Regions from separate parts of the Bradyrhizobium sp. USDA 4461 genome, predicted to be linked through region 1. Evidence: riboswitches for the same ligand, from Rfam matches in the RefSeq annotation. Region 1 holds a riboswitch; each other region holds the start of a gene.

Region 1 (4,700 bases):
ATGTCGGAGCCGATCGCCTTGGTGTCGGAGCGGCTGATGGCGCCGAGCTGCAAATTCTCCTCCACCGTCATGTTGGTGAAGGTGCCGCGGCCCTGCGGCACATGGGCGATGCCGAGCCGGACCACGTTCTCGGTCGAGCGCGTGCCGATCGGCTTGCCCTCGAACTCGATCGCGCCGGTCGAGCGCACCATGTTGCAGATCGCCCGCAGCGTGGTGGTCTTGCCGGCGCCGTTGGCGCCGAGCAGGGTGGTCAGCGAGCCCTCGTTGAGCGAGAAGCTGAGGCCGTGCAGGGCCTGGACCTGGCCGTAATAGGCGCGCAGGTCCTTGACGTTGAGCATCGCGGTCATTGGTCCTTGCTCCCCAGATAGGCCTTGATGACGTCGGGGTCGGCCTGGACCTGGGCCGGCGTGCCTTCGGCCAGCTTGCGGCCGAAATTGAGCGCGACGACGTGGTCGGCGATCGACATCACGAGACCCATGTGATGCTCGACCAGCAGCACCGTAATTTTACGGTCGTCGCGGATTTTGCGGATCAAATCGCCGAGCACATAGACTTCCTCGTGATTGAGGCCGCCGGCCGGCTCGTCGAGCAGCAGGATCTTCGGATCCGCCGCCAGGGCCCGCGCCAGCTCGACGCGCTTCTGGGTGCCGAACGGAAGTCCCGAGACGACGGTGTGGGCGACGTCCTCGAGATCGAGATAGCCGAGGATGTCGTGCACCTTCTTGTTCATGTCGTTCTCGCCGCGGCGGACCCAGGCGAGACGCAGCGAGTCGCTGACGATGTCGCTCGAGGTGCGGGCATGCGCGCCGACGCGGACGTTGTCGATCACGGACAGGTTGGGAAACAATGCGACGTTCTGGAAGGTGCGGCCGATGCCGATCTCGGCGATCCGGTGCGGCGGCCGCGACAGGATGCTCTTGCCTTCCATCAGGATGTCGCCGGACGACGGCTGGTAGAGCCGCGACAGGCAATTGAACAGCGTCGTCTTGCCGGCGCCGTTCGGCCCGATCAGACCGAGGATCTGTCCATGACGCATGTCGAACGACACGCCATTGAGCGCAATAACGCCGCCGAACATGACGCTGACGTCCTGGATCACGAGAAATGAGGAGCGTGATTGGTCTGCTGATCGGGACACTTCTTCTTTCCCGACTTCGGCGATGCCATCTCGACTATTCAACTCGAACACACGACTCCCCTATCGATCTTGATGCGACATATCATCAGTAGTTTCGTGAAGCGGCGGCGAAGGGTCGCGTCAGCTTGGAAAGCGTTTGCCGAACTGAACCAAACGCTCTGCAGCCATGCGCCGCATTGCCCGGAGCAAACGAACCGGACTTCCGCGACTGCCAAATCGAAGCAGCGTCACGGAGCACGCGGGGCAGACATCGCAAATCATGATCATTGGCAGCCGCACACGACGTTTCAACGCTTTTCAGATCTGCAGGTCATTGAGCAGCCTGCTAGTTCAATTCTTCGGGTCTATCTGATTGCCAACGAGGACCGGGACTCGCATCGAAGTCCGGACGAAAACCATCGTGCGCAACATCGCCGCCCGCTTGACGTGTTGCTTCACCGATGAGAGGCTCGGCAAACTAAGTATTTGCCTACGGGGAACGCAAACGAACAGTATTCGACCAAGCGGTGAACCGTTTTCACGCACGACAGAACGGCCCGCCCTTGCTCGATCCAGGCGACTGCGATACAGCCCACTTGGCAGCTATTTTCCCATCATCAGTGTTTGGAGCTATACGGTAGTAACTAAGTTTATCTGACCACGGGAGAGGCCGGGTACCCGGCGCCGAAGGAGCAACCGCCCCGGAAACTCTCAGGCAAAAGGACCGTGTCGGATCTACATCTGGAAAGTGATGCGGTCAGCATCCGCCGAAGGGATAACACTCTCAGGCCAAAAAGACAGATGGGGCGCTTCAAACAGCTCAATCGATTTGAATCGATGGCTAGAGGTGCTCCATGTCGATGTCTGCGTTAAAAACATCAATAACCACCCTACTCGAGCGGGCTGCGCAACGCGGCAAGCAAACCATGTTGCCCATTGGGTTGGGCGACTTGTTCAAAGTTGGGATCGGTCCGTCTTCCTCACATACAATCGGACCGATGAAGATCGCGTCCTCTTTCGTGAGAGGCCTAGGCGCAGAGCGGCAACAAAGGACCAGCAGAATAGCCGTTACCGCCTTCGGATCGCTTGCCTGGACTGGCAAAGGCCATCGAACGGACGTTGCGGTCTTGCTGGGGCTCTCCGGACACTTGCCGGACCAGTTGGAGCCGGATGAGACCGACTCGATCTTGGCTGAGATACGATCGAGTGGCAGCATTGTTCTTCCCAATGATACCGCAATCGAATTCGTCGAAGCACGCGACCTCGTCTTTGACAAGCAAACGGTCTACGACCGTCATCCCAATGCGCTGTTGCTGCAAGCCTTCGATAAAGGCCGCGAAATCATCGCGTCAGAGGTCTGGTACTCCGTCGGAGGGGGATTTATCGAGCGCGACGGAGACAGCGGCGCATCAAAGGTGCAGACCTTTGCATTCGGCTTCGATTATCGGTCGGCGGATGAGCTCCTGGCGATATGCCGCGCCAATGTCTGCGCCATAGCTGACGTTGCGTTCATCAACGAATTGGCACGCCGGGACGAGCCTTCCACCGTTCAGCTGCTCGACACCCTAATCCAGGTGATGATGGCGTGTGTCGACCGAGGCCTCGATCGGGATGGCGAGCTGCCCGGCAGTTTGAAGGTCCCGCGGCGCGCAAAGAAGCTCTTTCAGAGACTTCGCTCTGCTGCGCTGGCTAACCAACACTCCCCAAGCGAAGCGTTCGAGTACGTGTCCGCCTTTGCCATTGCCGTGAATGAGGAGAACGCTTCCGGTGGTCGGGTCGTCACGGCACCGACGAATGGCGCCGCCGGCGTGTTACCCGCCGTTCTCAGATACTACCGTGACTTCTGCGACGGATCCGATGTGGATGGCATGCGCACATTCCTTCTCACTGCGACCGCGATCGGCAGCATCATCAAGCACAACGCTTCCATCTCAGGTGCGGAGGTTGGTTGTCAGGGCGAGGTCGGCTCCGCCGCCGCGATGGCGGCTGCAGGACTCGCCGCCGCCCTCGGTGGCACCAACGAACAGATCGAAAATGCCGCTGAAATTGCAATGGAGCATCATCTCGGCATGACCTGCGACCCGGTCGCGGGGCTCGTTCAGATCCCGTGCATCGAACGCAACGCATTCGGCGCAATCAAGTCGATCAATGCAGCATTGCTGGCTCTCGCCGGCGATGGCACCCACAAGGTGTCGCTTGATCATGTCATCGAGACGATGCGCCAGACCGGAGCCGACATGCACGACAAGTACAGAGAGACATCTCGAGGCGGCCTCGCCGTTAACGTCCCCGAGTGCTGAACAAAGGAAGAAGCCATGGATAATGTCTTGGAAATGACGCGACGGGGTTTCGGTGATCCCGTGTTCGCGTCCATCGATCGAGAGCTGCATCGTCAGCAGAGTCAAATCGAGCTGATTGCATCCGAAAATATCGTGTCAGAAGCGGTCCTCGCAGCTCAGGGATCCGTGCTAACCAACAAGTATGCTGAAGGATATCCCGCACGCCGGTACTATGGAGGCTGCGAGTTTGTTGACGAAGTCGAGCTCCTTGCGATTGAACGGGCGAAGGCACTTTTCGGCGCAGGATTTGCCAACGTGCAACCTCACTCCGGAGCACAAGCAAACCTTGCTGCATTCCTGGCGCTTCTGGAGCCCGGGGACACCTTCATGGGCCTTTCTCTAGCGCATGGAGGTCATCTTACGCACGGTGCCGCCGTCACGATCTCAGGCAAGTGGTTTCGGGCGATCCCCTACGGGGTACGCGAGACGGACCACCTGATCGATATGGATGAAGTCCGCAGCCTGGCGCATCAACATCGGCCAAAGCTAATTGTTGCGGGCGGTTCGGCCTATCCTCGTGAGATTGACTTCGCACAGTTTCGGACGATCGCCGACGAAATTGGCGCGAAACTGATGGTCGATATGGCTCACGTTGCTGGACTTGTTGCTGCCAATTCCTATCCGAGCCCGGTTCCCCATGCGCATGTCGTGACTTCGACGACGCATAAGACATTGCGCGGACCACGCGGCGGGCTCATTCTGACCAACGACGAGGACCTCGCGAAGAAGCTGAATTCGGCAGTCTTTCCAGGATCCCAAGGCGGTCCACTGATGCACGTCATAGCCGCAAAAGCCGTGGCGTTCGGAGAGGCGCTTCAGCCGTCGTTCACGGCGTATGCGAAGCAAACGATTGCCAACGCGCGGGTCCTTGCCGCCTCGCTCGCCGAGGGCGGTCTCGCGATCGTTTCCGGCGGCACCGACAGCCATGTCGTTCTGGTCGACCTGCGCCCGCTTGGAGTGACGGGCAAGGCCGCCGAACTGGCGCTTGGCCATGTCGGCTTGACTTGCAACAAAAATGGAATCCCTTTTGATCCACAAAAGCCGGCTATCACCTCGGGTATCCGATTGGGCTCGCCCGCCGTCACCACGCGGGGTTTCAAGGAAAGGGAGTTCCGGGAAATCGGATCATTGATCCTGAAAACCCTAAAGATTGCCGCGAGAGATCCGCTGGGCTTGGTCGGAGAGACGTCGATTGCCAAACGTGTGCGCGAACTCAGTCAGGCATTTCCAATTTATCCGCATGC
Region 2 (4,700 bases), 4.0 Mb from region 1:
CGCATCGCGGTCGAATAGCGCACCAGCTTGAGAAACGGCAGCATGCCGAACAGCACCAGCGCGGTCCTGTCGCCGATCGCGAGCGCAATGGCCGACGGCAGGAAGGCGAGCAGGTCGATCATGCCGAGCGCCGAGAAGGCGTATTCGCGCCGTGCCTGCAACGCCGTCATGTCGCGCAGGGAGTGGCCGACCACGCTCCAGAGCCGGGCGGCATATTCCAGCGCGAAGGCCGCCACCGCCGCGATCTCGATCGAGGCGAGCGCCCAGCCGAACTGCGCGTCGATCTCGGGCACCGAGACCAGGATCGCCGCCAGCACGTCGACCGCGATGATGGCGACGATGATCCCGGCAAACCGCGAACCGCCGGAATGCGGCAGGTCATCGCGTTCAAGCAACTCGTAAAGACGGTCGCGCAGCCGGGGATCGCTGATCGTAGGCTTGAGCGGAGCCGTCGCCACGATCAGCCTCTCCGTCAGGCGCCGGCCGATGCCTGTTGAGTCATGGCCTGTTCGATCGCCGACAGCGCGGCATCGGCCTTGGCGCCGTCGGGACCGCCGGCCTGCGCCATGTCGGGCCGGCCGCCGCCGCCCTTGCCGCCGAGCACCTCGGAGCCCTTGCGGACCAGCTCGACCGCGTTGAAGCGCGAGGTCAAGTCGGCGGTGACGCCGACCACGATGCCGGCCTTGCCGTCCTCGGTGACGCCGACGATCGCGACGACGCCCGAGCCGATTTGCTTTTTGCCGTCGTCGACCAGGCTCTTCAGATCCTTGGTCTCGACGCCCTCGACCGCACGCGCCAGCAGCTTGACGTTGCCGACCTCGCGGACACCGGACGCCGCGCCGTTCGACGCACCGCTACCGCCGCCCATCGCGAGCTTCTTCCTGGCATCCGACAGGTCGCGCTCGAGCTTCTTGCGCTCTTCCATCAGGGCCGTGATGCGCGCCGGGACGTCCTCGATCGAGGTGCGCAGCTCGGCCGCCGCGCTCTTCGCCAGCGCCATGGTGTCGTTGGCGTGCTTGCGCGCGTGACGTCCGGTCAGCGCCTCGATGCGGCGCACGCCGGAGGCGACCGCGCTCTCGCTGGTCACCGAGATCAGGCCGATGTCGCCGGTGCGGCGGACATGGGTGCCGCCGCAGAGCTCGACCGACCAGCCGAGCGCGTTCTGACCGTGCTCGCGGGCGCTCTTGCCCATCGAGACGACGCGGACTTCATCGCCGTATTTCTCGCCAAACAGCGCGCGCGCACCGGCCTCGCGGGCGTCGTCGACGGCCATCACGCGGGTCGTCACCTCGTCATTCTCGAGCACGACCTCGTTGGCGATGTCCTCGACGCAGGCGAGCTCTTCCGGCGTGATCGGCTTCGGATGCACGAAATCGAAGCGCAGGCGATCGGGCGCGACCAGCGAGCCGCGCTGGGCGATGTGATCGCCGAGCACCTGGCGCAGCGCCTCATGCAACAGATGGGTCGCCGAATGGTTGGCGCGGATCGCCGAGCGGCGCGCGTGGTCGACCTCGAGCTGCAGCGCGGTGCCGGCCTTCAGCGTGCCCTGCTCCACCGTGCCGACATGCACGAACAGATCGCCGGCCTTCTTCTGCATGTCGGTGACGCGGAACTTGACGCCCTCGCCGGTGAGCACGCCGATGTCGCCGACCTGACCGCCGGACTCCGCATAGAACGGGGTCTGGTTCAGCACGATCGCGCCGCTCTCGCCGGCCTTGAGGCCATCGACCTCGGCACCGTCCTTGACCAGCGCCGTCACCACGCCTTCCGCGCTCTCGGTCTCATAGCCGAGGAATTCGGTAGCGCCGAGCTTCTCGCGCAGCGGGAACCAGATGGTCTCGGTCGCCGCCTCGCCGGAGCCGGCCCAGGAGGCGCGCGCCTTCTCGCGCTGGCGCTCCATCGCGTCGGTGAACGCCGCCTGGTCGACGCTGATGCCGCGCGACTTCAGCGCGTCCTGCGTCAGGTCGAGCGGGAAACCATAGGTATCGTACAGCGTGAACGCGGTGTCGCCGTCGAACATGTCGCCCTTCTTCAGGCCGGCGCTCTTCTCGTCGAGGATCGACAGTCCGCGCACCAGCGTCTTGCGAAATCGGGTCTCTTCGAGCTGCAGCGTCTCCTCGATCAGCTTTTCCGCGCGCACCAGGTCCGGATAGGCCTGGCCCATCTCGCGGACCAGCGCCCAGACCAGGCGATGCATCAGCGGCTCGCTCGCGCCCAGGAGCTGCGCGTGGCGCATCGCACGGCGCATGATCCGGCGCAGCACGTAGCCGCGGCCCTCATTCGACGGCAGCACGCCGTCGGCGATCAGGAACGCCGACGAGCGCAGATGGTCGGCGATGACGCGATACGACGCGACGTTCTGCGCGTTCGGCTCATGGCCGAGCGCCGACGAGGCTGCGTCGATCAGATGGCGGAACAGATCGGTCTCGAACACGCTCTCGACGCCCTGCAGGATGCAGGCCATGCGCTCGAGGCCCATGCCGGTGTCGATCGAGGGGCGCGGCAGCGCCACGCGCTCCTCCTTCGTCACCTGCTCGTATTGCATGAACACCAGATTCCAGAACTCGAGGAAGCGATCGCCGTCCTCCTCGGGGCTACCCGGAGGTCCGCCCCAGATGTGCTCGCCGCGATCGATGAAGATCTCGGAGCACGGACCGCAGGGACCGGTATCGCCCATCGCCCAGAAATTGTCCGAGGTCGGGATGCGGATGATGCGGTCGTCCGAGAAGCCCGCGATCTTCTTCCAGTAGCCGGCCGCCTCGTCGTCGGTGTGGTAGACCGTGACCAGCAGCTTGTCCTTCTTCAGCCCGAAATCCCTGGTGATCAGATTCCAGGCGAGCTCGATCGCGCGCTCCTTGAAGTAGTCGCCGAACGAGAAGTTGCCGAGCATCTCGAAGAAGGTGAGATGGCGCGCGGTGTAGCCGACATTGTCGAGGTCGTTATGCTTGCCGCCGGCGCGCACGCATTTCTGCGACGTCGTGGCGCGCTGATAGCCGCGCTTCTCGACGCCGGTGAAGACGTTCTTGAACTGCACCATGCCGGCATTGGTGAACATCAGGGTCGGGTCGTTGCGCGGCACCAGCGGCGACGAGGCCACGATCTCGTGGCCGTTCGCCTTGAAGAAGTTCAGAAATGTCGACCTGATGTCGTTGACGCTGCTCATGTTCATCCAATCGGAAAAAGGGGCCGGCCAGCCGCAAAAAGGCGTCATTTTCCGGCCGAACGCTTTTAGACATTGCCAGCTGCGGTGTCCAGAAACTGTGCAGCCGGATCATGGGCTTGCCGCAACAGCACAAAGCCCGTTGATAGTCGTCCGGGTGCGTTGACAGCCTTGGCGGGGCCGTGTTTTGGTCCTACCTGTAAGTAGTCACGTCGGGAGAGACTGGCCCTGTCCTGGGCCGGCGCCGAAGGAGCAACCGCCCCGGAAACTCTCAGGCAAAAGGACCGCGTGACGTCTGACATCTGGAAAGAGGCGCTGGGGTTCTCCCCGATTGCGTCCGCCGACGGGATAATACTCTCAGGCACAGCGACAGATGGGGCTTTCTGCAGGTTTCTCAAGGGGAAATAGGTCCCCGGCGGGAACCGCGAGGGCCCTGTGATGCTTGTGCGCGAAACTTCCCCGCTGAAACAGACCCCGCTGCACGCGCTGCATCTGGCGCGCGGCGCCAAGATGGTGCCGTTCGCCGGCTATGACATGCCGGTGCAATACACGGCCGGCGTGCTGAGGGAGCATTTGCACACCCGCAAGGACGCCGGTCTGTTCGACGTGTCCCACATGGGACAGCTCGTGCTGAAGGCCAAATCCGGCAAGATCGCAGACGCGGCGCTCGCGCTGGAAAAACTGGTGCCGCAGGACATCGTCGGCATCGCGCCGGGACGGCAGCGCTACGCGCAATTCACCAACAAGGACGGCGGCCTGCTCGACGATTTGATGGTGGCGAATTTCGGCGATCATCTATTCCTGGTGGTCAACGCCGCCTGCAAGGACGCGGACGAGGCGCATCTGCGAGCGAATCTTTCCGACAGCTGCGAGATCGTGTCGCTGGCCGACCGCGCGCTGATCGCGCTGCAGGGGCCGAAAGCGGAAGCGGCACTGGCAAAGCTTTGTCTAGATGTCAGTTCGATGAAATTCATGGACGCCGGCCCGCGCCGCGTCGCCGAGATCGACTGCTTCGTCTCGCGCTCCGGTTACACCGGCGAGGACGGCTTTGAGATTTCAGTACCCGCGGACAAGGCGGAAGCCCTGGTCACCGCGCTGCTCGACAATCCCGACGTGCTGCCGATCGGGCTCGGCGCGCGCGACAGCCTGCGGCTCGAAGCCGGGCTCTGCCTCTACGGTCACGATATCGACACCACCACCACGCCGGTCGAAGGCGCGCTGGAATGGTCGGTGCAGAAGGTCCGCCGCAGCGGCGGCGCCCGCGCCGGCGGCTTTCCCGGCGCCGACAAGATCCTCGCGCAATTCGCTGATGGCGCCACCCGCCGCCGCGTCGGCTTAAGGCCCGATGGCCGTGCGCCGGTGCGCGAAGGCGCCGCGCTGTTTGCCGACGCCAGCTCGACCGAGCAGATCGGCAAGGTGACCTCGGGCGGCTTCGGCCCGAGCCTCAATGCGCCGGTTGCGATGGGCTATCTGCCGACCGCCCTCTCCGCGCTCGGCACCACCGTTTTCGCCGAAGTGCGCGGCCAGCGGCTGCCGCTGA
Region 3 (4,700 bases), 4.2 Mb from region 1:
TGGGTTGTGGTCGATGAAGTCCCCAGCGGGACCGTTGCACACCGGACCGTAGCACAGATGGTAGCAAACACAGGGTAGAAGTTGAGCAAGTCCCGTGCCATCGGTGCTGCGGTTTTTGCGGTGCAGCTAGTCGGTCCTGCTGGTGTGATTAGTCCTCCGATGACGTGCGAAGCAGTCCACTGGAAGGTGGATTGATTTCAGCCTTGCGAGCATTGGCAGGTACATCGTCGAGCCCGCGACCGAACGCCGGCGCCATCGGCGGCGTATCGAGATCGCGCCAGTCGTCGATCGCGCCTGCGACCATCTGCGCGGTCGCGGCGGATAGCGTCCAGCCGAGATGACCGTGGCCGGTGTTGTAGAACACGCCTGGAATCCGGCCGGCGCGCACCACCGGCATCATGTTCGGCATCATCGGACGCAGCCCCGCCCACGGCACGACTTTGGATGTATCGACCCCGGGGAAATGATGGCGCACCCAATCCACCAGCGGCTGGATGCGGTCGGCCCTGATATCGCGGTTGAAGCCGTTGAACTCGGCGGTGCCGGCAATGCGGAAGCGGTCGGCGCCGAGCCTGCTGGTGACGATCTTGGCGGCTTCGTCGAGCAGACTGACGGTCGGCGCGGCGTCCCGGCTTTGCGGCGCATCGAGCTGCACCGTGATCGAATAGCCCTTCACCGGATAGACGTTGACGCGGTCGTTGAGTAAGCCCGCGAAGCGGCGGCTCGCCACGCCCGCGCAAATCACGAGGCCGTCGGCCTGCAATTCGTGCCGCGTCGCGGGCTCGGCATCGTGCGACGCGGTTTCGTTCCAGCCGATGCGGAAGCCGTCGTCGCCGCGCGCGACCGTGTCGACGTCGGCCTCATGGATGAAGCTCGCGCCGCGCCGCGCACAAGCCTCGGCGAGGCCGCGCGTGAACTTGTGGATATCGCCGGTGGCGTCGGACGGCGTGAAGAAGCCACCATAGCAGGCGGTTTGCAGCGCGGGTTCGATGCTGCGGATCTCGTCCGGTGTCACCGGCCGGCGGTCGAGCCCGCCTTGCTGCAGCAAGGTGTTGACCCGCAGGCCTGCCTCGAAGCCGGCCTTGTCGTGATAGACGTGCAGGATGCCGCGGCGTTCGAGATCGAAGGCGATGTTCTCGCGCTCGGCGATCGAGAACAGATGCTTGCGCGCTTCGATGGCGAGCCGCGTGGTCTCGATGGTGTTGCTGCGATAGCGCGCGATGCCACCGACGAACTCGCCGATCCAGGAATATTTGTGCCAGCTCGGCTTCGGGTTCATCAAGAGCGGCGCGTCGCTTCTCAGCATCCAGCGCAGCCCCTTGAGAATGGTCGCCGCGCTGTTCCAGACTTCGGCGTTGCTGGCGGACAACTGTCCGCCATTGGCGAATGAGGTTTCCATCGCGGCGTAGCGATGCCTGTCGAGCACAGTCACCTTGTAGCCGCGTTCGAGCAGGGCATAGGCCGTCGTCACGCCGGTGATGCCGGCGCCAATGATCGCAATGTGAGGCATGATGGTCTTCAGGCTCCCGTGTTGTTAGAGTCGCCGAACCACCGGTGAAACCGGGTGTTTCGACGCCCCATCTGTCACGGTACCTGAGAGCTTGATCCGCACCGGGCCGGGGCCCGGACGCGAACTATCCCCTTCGGTGGACGTCACGGCCCTTGATCTGCGGCCATGTCCGTCTCTCTCCAGATCGTCCTGACGATACAGTCCTTTTGCCTGAGAGTTTCCGGGGCGGTTGCTCCATCGGCGCCGAAGCTGACAACACGAATGTTGTCGCCTCGATCTCTCCCGCATCGTCGCGTTGGACGGCCGGACCGTAGGCGAAGCCTTAAAATTGGACAAGGCTAAATTTCGATCCGGCAGTGCCAACGTGTTGTGCAGTGCAATCAGTCCAGCGTCGCCAGCAGCGCCGCCATCAGGCGGCCGCGCTCGGCCAGGCTGTCGACCTCGATATGCTCGTTGAGCGTATGTGCATCGGCGCCGCGAACGCCGAGACCATCGAGCGTGGGGATGCCCATCGCACCGGTGAAGTTGCCGTCCGATCCACCGCCGGCGCTGCCGTGCGGAAGATCGAGGCCCATCCCGGCCGCAAGGCCCTTTGCCTTTTCGTATAGAGCCATGGTGCCGGCATCCGGCTCCCACACCGGGCGCGTGACGCCGCGCGTCACCTTGAAGGTTACGTCGTTGGCGGTGCCGGACAGCGCCAGCATGCGTTCGACGCCGCGATCGAGATCGGCCTGCCGCTTGGCCATGCTGAGCGCTTCGCCGGTGCAGGTCGTGGCGACGCAATTGACCCACTGGCCGCCATGCACGATGCCGACCGAGAAGGTGCAGTCCTCGGTGGTCATGCCGTCGATGGCGATGATTTGACGGGCCATTTCGCGGATCGCGGAGCGGCCGGAGGACAGCGTCGCGCCGGCATGGCTCGGCTTGCCGGTGGCTTCCAGATTGAAGCGCGCGATCGCGTAGCGGCCGGTGACGACACCGTTGTTCGGCCGGCCGGGCTCCGGCACCAGCACATATTTGTTGCGCGCGGCTTCCGCCTCGATGATGTCGCGCGTCGACGGTGTGCCGACCTCTTCATCGGGTGTGAACAGCACGGTGATCGGCAACGGCGTCGTGAAGGACGCGCGGGCCAATTGCCTGATGGCCTCGATCGACAGATAGTTGCCGCCCTTCATGTCGAAGATGCCGGGCCCGAAGCATTTGTTGCCTTCGCGGCGCCATTTGAGCTTCTCAATGGTGCCGACCGGGTGCACGGTGTCGAGATGGCCTGATATCAGGATGCCGGGCTGACCCTGCTTCGGATGCGGAAAGCGGGCGCGGACGCAGCCGGCAAAGCCCTGGCGTCCGGCGATGCGTTCGATCGTCGCACCCATGACCGCCATCTCGCGCGCGGCGAGATCGAGCATGCGCTCGACCGCAGCCGCGTCCCAGGTCGGGCTCTCGCATTCCACCCAGCTGCGCAGGCCCTGCAGCATCGCTTCGGAGTCAAAGGGGAGATTGGCGGGGTTCATCGTTGTTCTCTCTTGTTGTTCTGACGGCGCCGGCATCGCGCGGCGCTCACGAAAATCTCCGCCGACGATTTTGTAAAGCCAAAATCCGGCCCGCGGCCTCATTCGTTTGTGTACGTCCGATCCGGATCGAAACCGATTGACGCGCTTGGCGCTTGGTGCAAGTCTCGATTTCACAAGCCATACAGCATGTTAGTTCGCCTAAATAACGGACCGCATGCATAACGAATAAGCCGGCTTTGACCAGTTACACGTCAGGAGAGATTTGCATGTTCCCTATCTCGCGTTGGAAACGCCGCACGCTCGCGGCTGCGTTGTCGGCGCTTGCGCTGTCATTCGCACCGCAGGAATTGTCGTTTGCGCCGCAGGCGATGGCCGCGGACAAGACCATCACCGCGGTGATGCATTCGGACCTGCGCGTCATCGATCCGATTCTAACCACAGCCTATATCACGCGCGACCACGGCTACATGATCTACGACACGCTGCTGGCGACGGATGCCAACTTCAAGATCCAGCCGCAGATGGCGGACTGGAAGGTCTCCGACAAGCTCACCTACACGTTCACGCTGCGCGACGGCCTGAAGTGGCACGATGGAGCGCCGGTGACGGCCGAAGACTGCGTCGCTTCGCTGAAGCGCTGGGCCAAGGTCGACGGCATGGGCCAGAAGCTGATGGACTTCACGGCGAGCATCGAAGCCACCGACGCAAAGACGATCACGCTGAAGCTGAAGGAACCCTACGGCCTCGTGCTGGAGTCGATCGGCAAGCCGTCGTCGCGCGTCGCGTTCATGATGCCGAAGCGGCTGGCCGAAACGCCGCCGGACAAGCCGATTCCGGAGCAGATCGGTTCGGGCCCTTTCAAGTTCGTGCAGGCTGAATTCCAGCCGGGCGTGAAGGCGGTCTACGTCAAGAACAAGGATTACGTGCCGCGTAAGGAGCCGGCAAGCTGGACCGCGGGCGGCAAGGTGGTGAAGGTCGACCGCGTCGAGTGGGTCACGATGGCCGACGCCCAGACCGCGATGAATGCGCTGCAGTCCGGCGATATTGATTTCCTGGAGAACCCGTCGCTTGACACGCTATCGGTCCTGGAAGCCGACAAGGACATCAAGATCGATACGCTGAACAAGGCCGGTTTCCAGACGCTGGGCCGCATGAACTTCCTCTACCCGCCCTTCGACAACATCAAGGTTCGCCAGGCGGCACTGTTGGCGATCAACCAGAAGCAGGTGCTCGACGCGCTGATCGGCAATCCCAAATATTACAAGACCTGCGTCGCGTTCTTCATCTGTGATACTCCGTTCGCGACCGATGTCGGCGGCGAGACGTTGTTGAAGGGCGGCGACATGGCGGCGGCCAAGAAGGCGCTCGCCGAGTCGGGCTATGACGGCACGCCCGTCGTCATCATGGCGCCCGGCGACGTCACCACGCTCAAGGCGCAGCCGATTGTCGTCGCCCAGCAGCTGCGCGACGCCGGCTTCAAAGTCGACCTGCAAGCGACCGACTGGCAGACTGTCGTGACCCGCCGCGCCAGCCAGAAGCCGCCGAAGGAGGGCGGCTGGAACATGTTCTTCACCAACTGGGTCAGCGCCGACGTCTCCAACCCGATCGCCAATCTCTCGATTGGCGGGCAGGGCAAGAATGGCGGCTGGTTCGGCTGGGCCGAGGACGCCAAGATCGAG

The links. Region 1 has a riboswitch for glycine ahead of ACVINW_RS07265 (L-serine ammonia-lyase). Riboswitches for the same ligand answer to the same signal wherever they lie in the genome.
Region 2: it holds a riboswitch for glycine, as region 1 does, so the genes downstream of both, gcvT (glycine cleavage system aminomethyltransferase GcvT) here and ACVINW_RS07265 (L-serine ammonia-lyase) in region 1, are expected to answer to the same signal.
Region 3: it holds a riboswitch for glycine, as region 1 does, so the genes downstream of both, ACVINW_RS26465 (D-amino acid dehydrogenase) here and ACVINW_RS07265 (L-serine ammonia-lyase) in region 1, are expected to answer to the same signal.

The regions. Positions count from the first base shown of each region.
Region 1 is NZ_JBSRXM010000001.1:1,532,188-1,536,887, forward strand. Features, by position in the region: gene ACVINW_RS07255 (ABC transporter ATP-binding protein) at 1-347, opposite strand, end outside; gene ACVINW_RS07260 (ABC transporter ATP-binding protein) at 344-1,078, opposite strand; glycine riboswitch at 1,768-1,854, shown strand; gene ACVINW_RS07265 (L-serine ammonia-lyase) at 2,044-3,417, shown strand; gene glyA (serine hydroxymethyltransferase) at 3,433-4,700, shown strand, end outside.
Region 2 is NZ_JBSRXM010000001.1:5,553,429-5,558,128, reverse strand. Features, by position in the region: gene ACVINW_RS25775 (cyclic nucleotide-gated ion channel) at 1-461, opposite strand, end outside; gene alaS (alanine--tRNA ligase) at 473-3,163, opposite strand; glycine riboswitch at 3,364-3,456, shown strand; gene gcvT (glycine cleavage system aminomethyltransferase GcvT) at 3,599-4,700, shown strand, end outside.
Region 3 is NZ_JBSRXM010000001.1:5,691,742-5,696,441, forward strand. Features, by position in the region: gene ACVINW_RS26465 (D-amino acid dehydrogenase) at 149-1,510, opposite strand; glycine riboswitch at 1,580-1,695, opposite strand; glycine riboswitch at 1,699-1,805, opposite strand; gene ACVINW_RS26470 (M20/M25/M40 family metallo-hydrolase) at 1,891-3,021, opposite strand; gene ACVINW_RS26475 (ABC transporter substrate-binding protein) at 3,288-4,700, shown strand, end outside.